Regions from separate parts of the Blautia producta genome, predicted to be linked through region 2. Evidence: predicted binding sites of a transcription regulator. Region 2 holds the regulator's gene; each other region holds the start of a gene.
The links. Region 2 encodes HrcA, which represses chaperone genes, less so after heat shock. Its sites were predicted from a motif close to TGTTAGCACTCNNNNNNNNNGAGTGCTAACA; they were not measured.
Positions count from the first base shown of each region.

Region 1: BLCOC_RS16140 (Hsp20/alpha crystallin family protein) is a predicted target of HrcA. The motif match lies at 2,118-2,148, and genes of this name have one in related genera.
Region 3: clpB (ATP-dependent chaperone ClpB) is a predicted target of HrcA. The motif match lies at 1,442-1,472, and genes of this name have one in related genera.

Region 1 covers NZ_CP136422.1:3,592,000-3,595,283, forward strand. The annotation lists gene BLCOC_RS16130 (non-ribosomal peptide synthetase) at 1-441, opposite strand, end outside; gene BLCOC_RS16135 (arginase family protein) at 564-1,343, opposite strand; gene BLCOC_RS16140 (Hsp20/alpha crystallin family protein) at 1,569-2,021, opposite strand; gene BLCOC_RS16145 (4Fe-4S dicluster domain-containing protein) at 2,209-3,284, opposite strand, start outside.
Region 2 covers NZ_CP136422.1:1,307,649-1,310,932, reverse strand. The annotation lists gene dnaK (molecular chaperone DnaK) at 1-257, opposite strand, end outside; gene grpE (nucleotide exchange factor GrpE) at 405-1,079, opposite strand; gene hrcA (heat-inducible transcriptional repressor HrcA) at 1,097-2,134, opposite strand; gene BLCOC_RS05670 (DUF4179 domain-containing protein) at 2,404-3,284, opposite strand, start outside.
Region 3 covers NZ_CP136422.1:985,822-989,105, reverse strand. The annotation lists gene clpB (ATP-dependent chaperone ClpB) at 1-1,377, opposite strand, end outside; gene BLCOC_RS04290 (redoxin family protein) at 2,060-3,284, opposite strand, start outside.

The DNA.
Region 1 (3,284 bases), 2.3 Mb from region 2:
TGCAATGATATGATGCACCTTTGTCAGGATTCCCCCTGTATTTTCCGCTCTCTTAAATAGTATCATCTGGCAAAGGGGAGAATCCAGAAGCGTGATGTGCTCCCGGGCCACAGAGACGTCCCAGATATCGGCCCCCTTTTTGTTCGTCCTGGAGAAGTCCAGAAACGGAACACTCCTTGGAATATGTGAATCTATGTACTGGCAGACTTCACCATCCCTGAGGGTGATCCTGGTGCGCAGAACCGGATAATCCTCATAACAAAGCCTGATACATTCCTGCAGATACTCCACATGAAAATTACCGTCAATGCGCAGTACGGTACATATGGTATTGATAGGCGTACCCGGGTGGGCCATCTCCAGATTCCATATATTCTGCTGGCTGTTTGACAATGGCAGAAATTCCCTGATGTCTTTTGTCTCTTGTGCTCTCTCTTCCATTCTTTCCTCTTTTTCCTCCGTATACATGATCGAACTTAGCCTTTCTTTTTCTGCACTGCTGAACTGACATATTTCGACATTTACAATTTGATTTTTATTATACAGGCTTACAATTCCTCGTGTCAATCATTCTGATAAGAATTACTATTATTAGTAAAATTTACCAACACTTTAGCCATTACCTGTTTTAACCTTTTATTTGTCTGACTGTTTATGTGTAATTCCCTATTTTCACAGAAACCGCCTTCCGGAGGATTTTCCCCGCAGATATCTGCTCCGATACATTTTCTTGCTTCTGCCGCTTCCTCGATCCAGCTAATGAGACTGTCCAGTCTCACCTCTCCCTGGTCCCAGTTGGTAACTGCATCCCTGCGGCAAAGGATATCCTTGTCCACAGAAAGATATAGGGGACAGGAGTCTTTTTTAAGAAATTCCCCGAATTTCTCCATTCTCCCTTCCCGCAATTCCTCCCCAGATATCCATGTCACCTTCTCTGTTGGCATATCCTTTCGGAGATCCACTTCTTTTGGACCCACAACACACACACTTTTCAGCATAGGATTGCTACTCAGAGCTTCTCTCACCCAGCTTCCGCAGGACAAAAGTCCGAAAAAGGCAGACTCCTGCATATCTGTGTGGTTGTCAAAAAGAAGAAGGGAAAAAGGAACGTCTATCATCTCCATCCAAAGCTTGCTCAAATAATGATAATTGCCGGAATCCAGAAAATGAATGCCGAAGGGACCGTATTCCCTGATCTTCTCCTTGATATCCTGTTCCGACTCACAGGTGCAGTAGCAATTGACACCTTCCGCACGGGTAAAGTCCACCATTTCATAGGAATCCTGTCTATAGAAGTCCTCCTCCGGGTAAACACCGGAAAAATTCATGATGATCGTTTTCATATTCTGATATCTCCTGTCTGAACGATTCCGTCTCCTCACAATTACGGTAAGCGCAAAAAACGCGCAGAACTGCCGGATCGTTCCTTCTGTTTTTTCTTTAACCATAGCACAGACCGGCAGAATTTGTAAACTGCAGGAACCGGTGTCCTGACAACTGGGCCGAATACGCAAAAAGACCGCCGCTTTTTTGTAAGCGGCGGTCCTCAAAGGAGGGGCAGAAAAAACTTATCCTTCAATGGAGATATATTTGTTCTCTTCTACCTGCTTTTTTTCTTTTTTCGGAACGGTGAGACGAAGGATTCCGTCCTCAAACCTTGCACGGATCTCATCCTGAGTAACACCCTCGCCAACGTAGAAGCTTCTGGAACAGCTTCCGGTGTAGCGCTCTCTGCGGATATATTTGCCTTCCTTGTCCTCTTCATCCTTGTCAAGGCCTTTTACTGCCTGGATCGTCAGGTATCCGTTCTCCAGTCTGGCAGATACGTTCTCTTTCTTGAAGCCGGGTAGGTCAATATCCACTTCAAAGGATTCATCTGTCTCTTTTACGTCGGTCTTCATAAGATTCTTCTCGTTCTTTCCGTACAGTGGATTCTTTCTTCCGAAGAACTCCTTCTCAAAAGGAAAATCCATCCATTCATCAAATAAATCTTCTCCAAAAATACTGGGCATCATTCTCATAAGTCATTCTCCTTTCATATATATCAATCAACGAATTGTTACATCTCGCAAGGGAAATTATCTTTTCTCTTGTTCTATCTGTAATATAGCATGCATTATTAGCACTGTCAACCACCGAGTGCTAATTTCACACTTTTTTCACATTTTTTCATTACTGTTTGATATATATAAAGGAATCTGACTTATATTATTTCTTTTTCCTGCTTTTATTTACAGCACTGGACAGAAGTTTGTCCAGATACACAGACTTAAACTGTTTGCTGGCAAGTGCCTGCTTCAGCGGAGGAAGATTTAAGATCACACCAAACACCGCCGCCATTGCCCTGTGGTTGGCAAATGCCTGATTGTCAAATATGAGATTCTGGAGTGTTCCCTTTTCAATGGCCTGCAGCACAAATCTGTGCGTACTGTTCACCGGTGTTATGACCTGTACCGGGCGCCGCTCAAGCTTCAGGGAACCATTGGGGCATCTGGACGCACATACACCGCAGCCGAGACAGATCTCCGTATCTACCACAGGACGTTTTTTCTTTTTTTGGCCATCCTGGACTTCCACCATAGAAACAGCAAAGATAGGACACGCCTTTTCACACTTTCCGCAGCCGATACAAGTATTTTCCTCCACGGATGGGATGTAATTAGTCGTTGCTACGGGCTGCATGGGTGAAAACTTTCTGGCCGCCTGCAGTGCCTCACAGCAGCATCCACAGCAGTTGCAGATAAAGGCCGGATCCTCTCTGACATTCTCCCCGATCTGCACAAGTCCTGCATCATAGGAGCGCTCCAAAGCATCCATTGCCTCCTCTTTTGAGATAAGCCGTGCATGTCCGCCGTGCTCCGCCAGGGAGCGGGCCACATTGCCGAAGGTCAGACATACATCCCAGGGGGCATCTATCTCGCAGGGATGTCCCGCATGATAAGCCTTATGCCTGCAGTAGCAGGTACCTAGCCCGATGTACTCCGCCTCCTCCACAATATGACTGGCCCGCTCATGATCCAGGATATGCAGGGTATTCTCCGTGGTGAGCACCGGTTCCTGTACATAGACCCGGCCCAGCTTTGTCTCTGTGGCATAGAAAAGGTCTTTTACAAAATCCTCCTCCACATTCATATATTGATAGTACAGCTCGCTCAGATACTTCTGGTCAATATCCCCTCTGGTCCTCATGAGGGCAAATTCTATAAAACCGGCCATAGGCGGCGGCATAACAAAGCGGCGGACTCCCCTGTAAGTGGAATCCACCAGCAGTGCCTTCTCACACA
Region 2 (3,284 bases):
TATTTTTTATCGTCAATTGTCACTCTGTAATCTGTTCCCATATGTCTCTTAATGGAAGAGATGGTTTTATCTGCATTGGTAACAGCCTGACGTTTTGCCGGCTCACCTACCAGTCTTTCTCCTGATTTTGTAAAAGCTACTACGGACGGTGTTGTTCTTGCGCCCTCTGCATTGGCGATAACTACCGGCTGTCCGCCTTCCATAACACCTACACAACTGTTTGTTGTACCTAAGTCAATACCTATAATTTTACCCATGATAAATTCCTCCTGAATTTAAAATCAATTACTTTTCCTGTTCACAGCGGCTTTACGCTCCCGCCAAAGCGTTTCATCTATGAGATAAAATCCAACGGTCTGTCCCGCCGGAGAATTTGGGTTGCGCCTTCGGCGCACCATCTAAAACTAATTGGCAACCTTCACCATGCTGTGTCTCACTACATGGTCTTTGTAAAGGTAGCCTTTCTGGAATTCTTCCACCACTACATTCTCACCGGCTTCTTCATCCTCCACATGCATCACTGCATTGTGGTAATCCGGATTGAATTCCTGCCCTACTGCTTCAATAGGCTTTACGCCGATCTCTTCAAAGACGGTCATCATCTGCTTGTAAATCTTTGTCATACCGTCAGCAAAGGGACTTTCTTTTTCATTTTCCGGAACTGCCGCAAGACCTCTTTCAAAGTTGTCAACAACCGGAAGAATCTTATCGATCACTTCACGCGCGCCGATTTCATACATGGAGGCTTTCTCCTTCTCTGTGCGCTTTCTGAAGTTATCGAACTCTGCCATCTGGCGTTTCACCATATCGGTGAGCTCTTCTATTTTTTCATCTTTTTTATCTTTTTTCTTCTTACCGAACAAGCCTTTTTTCTCAGATGACTTGCCTTTTGTCTGGTCAGCCTGCTCTTCTGTCCGGCCTTCTGTCTCCTCATCAGCCTGGTCATCATCGTCACCGGGCTCTTCACAGGTGGCCTCCTCTGCCAGCGCCTTATCGTCTTCCTCTAAGATTTCTTCTGCCTTCTCATCAGAAGCCGTATCCGGCTGCATCTCTTCATATAATTCTTTTTCTTCTGACACGAATCCGTACCGCCTTTCTAGGTTTTCTTAAATATATTGTCTAACTGCGTCTTCAGCGTTTTTAAATTGTCCACTACATTTTCGTAATCCATACGTTTGGGGCCTATGATACCGATGGTTCCCTGCATACCGCCTCCCAAATCATATGTGGCCGTCACGACGCTGCAGTCTTTCATAGTCTTAACAGGAGTTTCATTTCCAATGTATACCTGAATGCCGGTATTTTCCTCGGAATTCATGGTATCTTTGACCAAATCTACCAGTTCCTGTTTTTCCTCAAAGGCGGAAATCAGTTCACTGGCTTTTGAGGTATCTGCCAGCTCCGGATATTTAAAAATATTCGTGGTCCCGCTGGTATAAATCTCCACCTCATCCTCATCCACCGCAATGGCATTAGCCACCGCGTCAATGACGCTTCCCACAACAGCGCTGTGGATACCTGCCTGTTCTTTCATCTTAGTGATCATACCCAGGTTGATCTCCTCAATGGTGAGGCCGTTTAACTGGGTATTGAGAAGCAGGTTCAGCTTCAGTATTGTGTCATCATCCATAGGCTCCTGAAGGGCTATCATATGATTCTTTACAATATTTCCTTCGATCACCAGAACTGCCAGAAGCTGCATCTCAGCCACTCTGGAAAGCTGAATGAATTTTAATTTGTTTCTGTGATAGGTCGGGCCGGTGATCATGGTCGCGTAGTTGGTGTTGGATGCAAGAACCTTCACCACCTGTTTGAGCACCTTCTCCATTTTGTCGGTCCGCTCGATCATCATTTCCTTGATTTCCGAAACTTCCTGTTCCTTCTCCCGCATCAGCTCATCCACATAGAGGCGATAACCTGCGTCTGAGGGAATCCGCCCTGCCGAAGTGTGGGGCTGTACGATATACCCCAGTTCCTCCAGGTCTGACATCTCGTTCCGGATAGTTGCAGAGCTGAGATTCAGGTCAGTGTATTTTGAAATAGTTCTCGAGCCAACCGGTTCGCCGGTCTCCAGATACGTCTGGATAATGGCTTTTAATATCTTTCGTTTCCGCTCATCCAGTTCACTGTCCATTATTATCTCCTTTCTGCTTTTGCATTGATAAGGCCGGTCTCTTTTCCGGCATTGTTAGCACTCGTTTGTGTGGAGTGCTAACATCTATGTTCTAAAGATAGCACCAGCGTGTTTATTTGTCAAGGGCTTTATATTTTTTTTAGAAAGTTTCAGAATTTGCAACAATAATGAAGAAAAAGGGACATGCAAAAAAACAGAGGGGCTGTCTATACATAACAGCATTCCCTCTGTTTTGTTATATTATATCGGAAATATTAGTCGATTTTCATTTATTCAATAGGTACAATATAAAGGTTGTCCTCAGTCAGAACCTGCTCACCCTCAGGATAGGATTTTACGAACAGAAGGCTCTCCACCTGATCCGGGTCCAGTATCCGGTCAATTCCATAGGTCAGGGTATACTCATCACTGTCTTCCGATAAATAGCCGGAACTGCCGGGGCCCCGGTACAGATACAGATATGTGGTTCCGTCTTTTAATTTTACTCCTGTCAGCCACGGCGCTTCCTCATATGTCCGGGAAACAATCTCTTCCCCTGACTCATTCACGCCTTTTTCCTCTGTCAGCTTTCTTGGGAAATCATATACCACTCTCATGGAAATAGGAGATATTTCTACCTGCTTTACAGTGGCCCCGCTGTCCCCAAGCACATAGTCCGGGCTGCTTTCCCGTACATGATCCGAACCGCCCAGGGTCCAGGCAAAATCCCACTCAGCTTCTATGTCCGGTATATAACCGTCTATGGTGATCTCACCCAAATTTTCCAACTCAACACTGATGGGCTTTCCGATAAAGTATCCCTTTTCATCTTCTTTTGCCAAAGTGATCTCATACTCCATACTGCCGTCTTCCAGAGCATATCTCTCCAAGATTCCATCCTCAGAGATTGGAGTCCCGTCCGCATAGACAGCTCTGCCGTCATTTCCCTGCACCAATCCGTTGTAAAAGGATCTGGAAATGCTGAATCCTCCGTCTGCCGCGTCTTTGCCGTCAATTTTCACCTGTACATTTTCAAAATCCGGCTGCTTTCCCTGATCAAGCTCATAGCCCTCCACCTTAAATGCCAAATGTACGTAATAGTTATCCACAATACTCTGCATTGCCGTGACTTTTATCCCCTGGGCACTTACACTTTTGTCCACAGGTGACG
Region 3 (3,284 bases), 320 kb from region 2:
GGCTTTCCTGCCGTTAAATTCATCGCGCAGCTCCGCCATATCTTTCTGCAGATCCACCAGCCGGTCCTGGCTGAGCCTGTCGTTCTCTTTCTTCAGGGCAGCCTCCTCAATTTCCATCTGCATGATCCTTCTGCGAAGATCATCCAGCTCTGTAGGCATGGAATCCAGCTCTGTCTTGATAAGAGCGCATGCCTCATCCACCAGGTCAATGGCCTTATCCGGCAGGAACCTGTCGGAAATATAGCGGTTTGACAAGGTTGCCGCCGCTACCAGAGCGCCGTCAGTGATCTTGACGCCATGGAAGACTTCGTACCGTTCTTTCAGTCCCCTTAAGATGGAAATGGTATCCTCAACTGTAGGCTCATCCACCATGACAGGCTGGAAACGGCGCTCAAGCGCTGCGTCCTTTTCAATATACTTGCGGTATTCATCCAGTGTTGTGGCACCGATACAGTGCAGCTCGCCTCTGGCCAGCATAGGCTTCAGCATATTGCCTGCATCCATAGCACCCTCTGTCTTGCCGGCACCTACGATCAGATGAAGCTCATCAATGAACAGTATGATCTGTCCCTCACTTTTTCTGACTTCCTCCAGCACAGCCTTTAAACGCTCCTCAAATTCTCCTCTGTACTTGGCGCCTGCTACCAGGGCACCCATATCCAGTGCGAAAATCTTTTTATCTTTTAACCCTTCCGGCACATCGCCCTGAACGATTCGCTGTGCAAGTCCCTCTACAGCGGCTGTCTTGCCCACGCCCGGCTCACCGATCAGCACAGGATTATTTTTTGTCTTTCTGGACAGAATACGAATGACATTACGGATTTCCGCGTCCCTGCCGATGACCGGGTCCAGTTTCTGCTCCCTGGCCTTTTCCACCAGATCCTGTCCATACTTGTTCAGCGTATCATAAGTGGCCTCCGGGTTGTCGGTCGTCACGCGCTGGTTGCCCCGCACCGTGCTCAGAGCCTGAAGGAAACGCTCTTTTGTAATTCCGTATTCCTGCCAGATTTTCTTCATAGACGGGCTGGGATTGTTGATCAGTGCCAAAAACAGATGCTCCACAGAGACGTATTCATCTCCCATGGCCTTTGCCTCATCCTCAGCGCTCACCAGGGCTTTATTCAGATACTGCCCGATATATGGCTGGCCGCCGGATACTTTGGTTCTGGCATTCAGTGCCTTCTCCACATTGTTCAGAAAGTGTTCTTTCTGGATTTCCATTTTTTCAATCAGTTTCAGGATCAAGCTGTCCTCCTGATGTAAAAGATTATATAGTAAATGCTCCTGTTCGACCTCTTGGTTGCCGAACTCATAAGCTGTCTTTTCCAAGTCCTGAACTGCCTGAAGTGATTTCTGTGTAAATTTGCTGATGTTCATAAAATCCCTCCATTTCGAGATTTGTGCTCTTTGTTATTTGTTCTAGTGCTACTATAACACTAATTATTAGCAGTGTCAAGAGGTGAGTGCTAATTTTTTATTTATTCATATATGTTTGCTATTTCATGTATTCTGTACTTCATTTTTGTGAGGACAAGTAACGGCTCTAAACACTCGCATTTGTTCCTGAAACCGAGAAGAATGTTGTAGTAGTAATCGTTCTCTATGAAGGAAAAACGAACAATGTAAAGCACATTGCCATCCGGAGAAAAGTCTTCATACAAATAAAATTCAAAGGCCCTGTCCATGACAGATTTATGTATGCAAATTTTTATCCTTGTCTGCAATGTTTGTTAAATTCCCGAGAAATTCAAAAAACGGTTTTTAAGGTTCCACCGGAGCTTTGTTGTGGGCAAAACAGATCAGCGGTCATTTAGGCGTAAACATTTCTTTGCCCTCATGAAAACTTTGCCGTCAGGTGATGAATTCTGATACACTTCTGTGGCAGCACCTCTTTGGCCGCACCTCTGTGGCAGCACTACTGTGGCAGCACTACTGTATCTGACCAGCCAAACGGGCGTACCGCCATTTAAGCGGTACGCCCGTTTCTAAACCGGAACATTGTAATTTAAATAACTGCACCATTCCCTGAGAATGATTTTCGAGAGTGCAGGGTATTCCCTTATTTAAGGCTTTCCAACAACTCATTGGCTGTATTTGCCCAGTCATCTTTGGTGGTGGCACCCATTACAGTTTTTATCACCTCTCCTTTGTCATTGAGGAAAAAACTGGTAGGGAAGGCAGTTACGTTCGGCAGAATGTCAGACTGAAGTTTTTCTCCGGGGATGATGTTCATATAAGTCACGCCGGTCTTTTTCACGATCTCTTTTGCCAGATCTAACTGTTCCTGGCCCACCTCTCCTTTATCGTTTACCACATCGGCTGCTATTCCCACGACCTTGAAATTTTTCCCTGCAGCGGCAAATTCCTTGTTCAGCTCCTCAAGGTGGGGCATTTCCTCCAGACAGGGATTACAGAAGGTGGCCCAGACGTTCACCATTGTGACCCCGCCTTTTGCCAGCAGATCCTCCGGCAGGGCTTTGCCGTCCAGGTCGGTCCCGTCCAGTGCAACATTTTGGAACAGTTCGTCGCTGTCCGCATAGCTCAGATCTGCGCTGGAATCGCTTGCCAGCATTGCTTTCGTGCCGTAATCCTTCAAAAGCGCAGAGGCCTGCTCTACAAGTTTTTTTGCCTCCTCGGCAGTGGCGCAGGTGACAGTGTTTCCAAAGAAATAGCCGTCTTTACTGGTACCGGTCAGTTTTACGATATCTTCGGGAGTTACAAAAAGCTCATACAGCGGTGAGTTTTCCTCCGTGAGTCCCCCCACCTTGCCTTTTTCGCTATAGCCATACAGCCCGGTGATCTCATACTCCGCCTTGCCCAGCGGTGTATCCACAGTCACCCTATCTCCCACCTTTTTACCCATACTTTTAGCCATGGATGCCGGAATCACACAACCTCCGGTAGAACCGTCTGCGGGGACCTTGCCCTCTGTCAGCTCATAAGTGACAAACAGTCCGTTTTCCTCCAGTTCAGGCTCACCGCTGAGGCGCAGGTCTTTTGTGTCACCCAGAGTAACATCGTCGATATATCCTGAGATATGGTTTTGGCATTCCACTCCGGGCAGTTCCATCACTTTCTTCCATGTATCATAGCTGAGGAGTTTATCCGTTATAAAGCGGACACTGCGCTCCATCAGTTCCTGCTCTTCCTCGCTGGCAGAATCCTCTTTCACCATATCGTTTACATCCGGGGTCTGGCTCTTACTGTCTGCAGATGCGGACTCGGATGAGGAAGCGGAGGGCGAGGCGGCAGAAGGGCTGCCGCAGGCCGCAAGGGAAACTGTC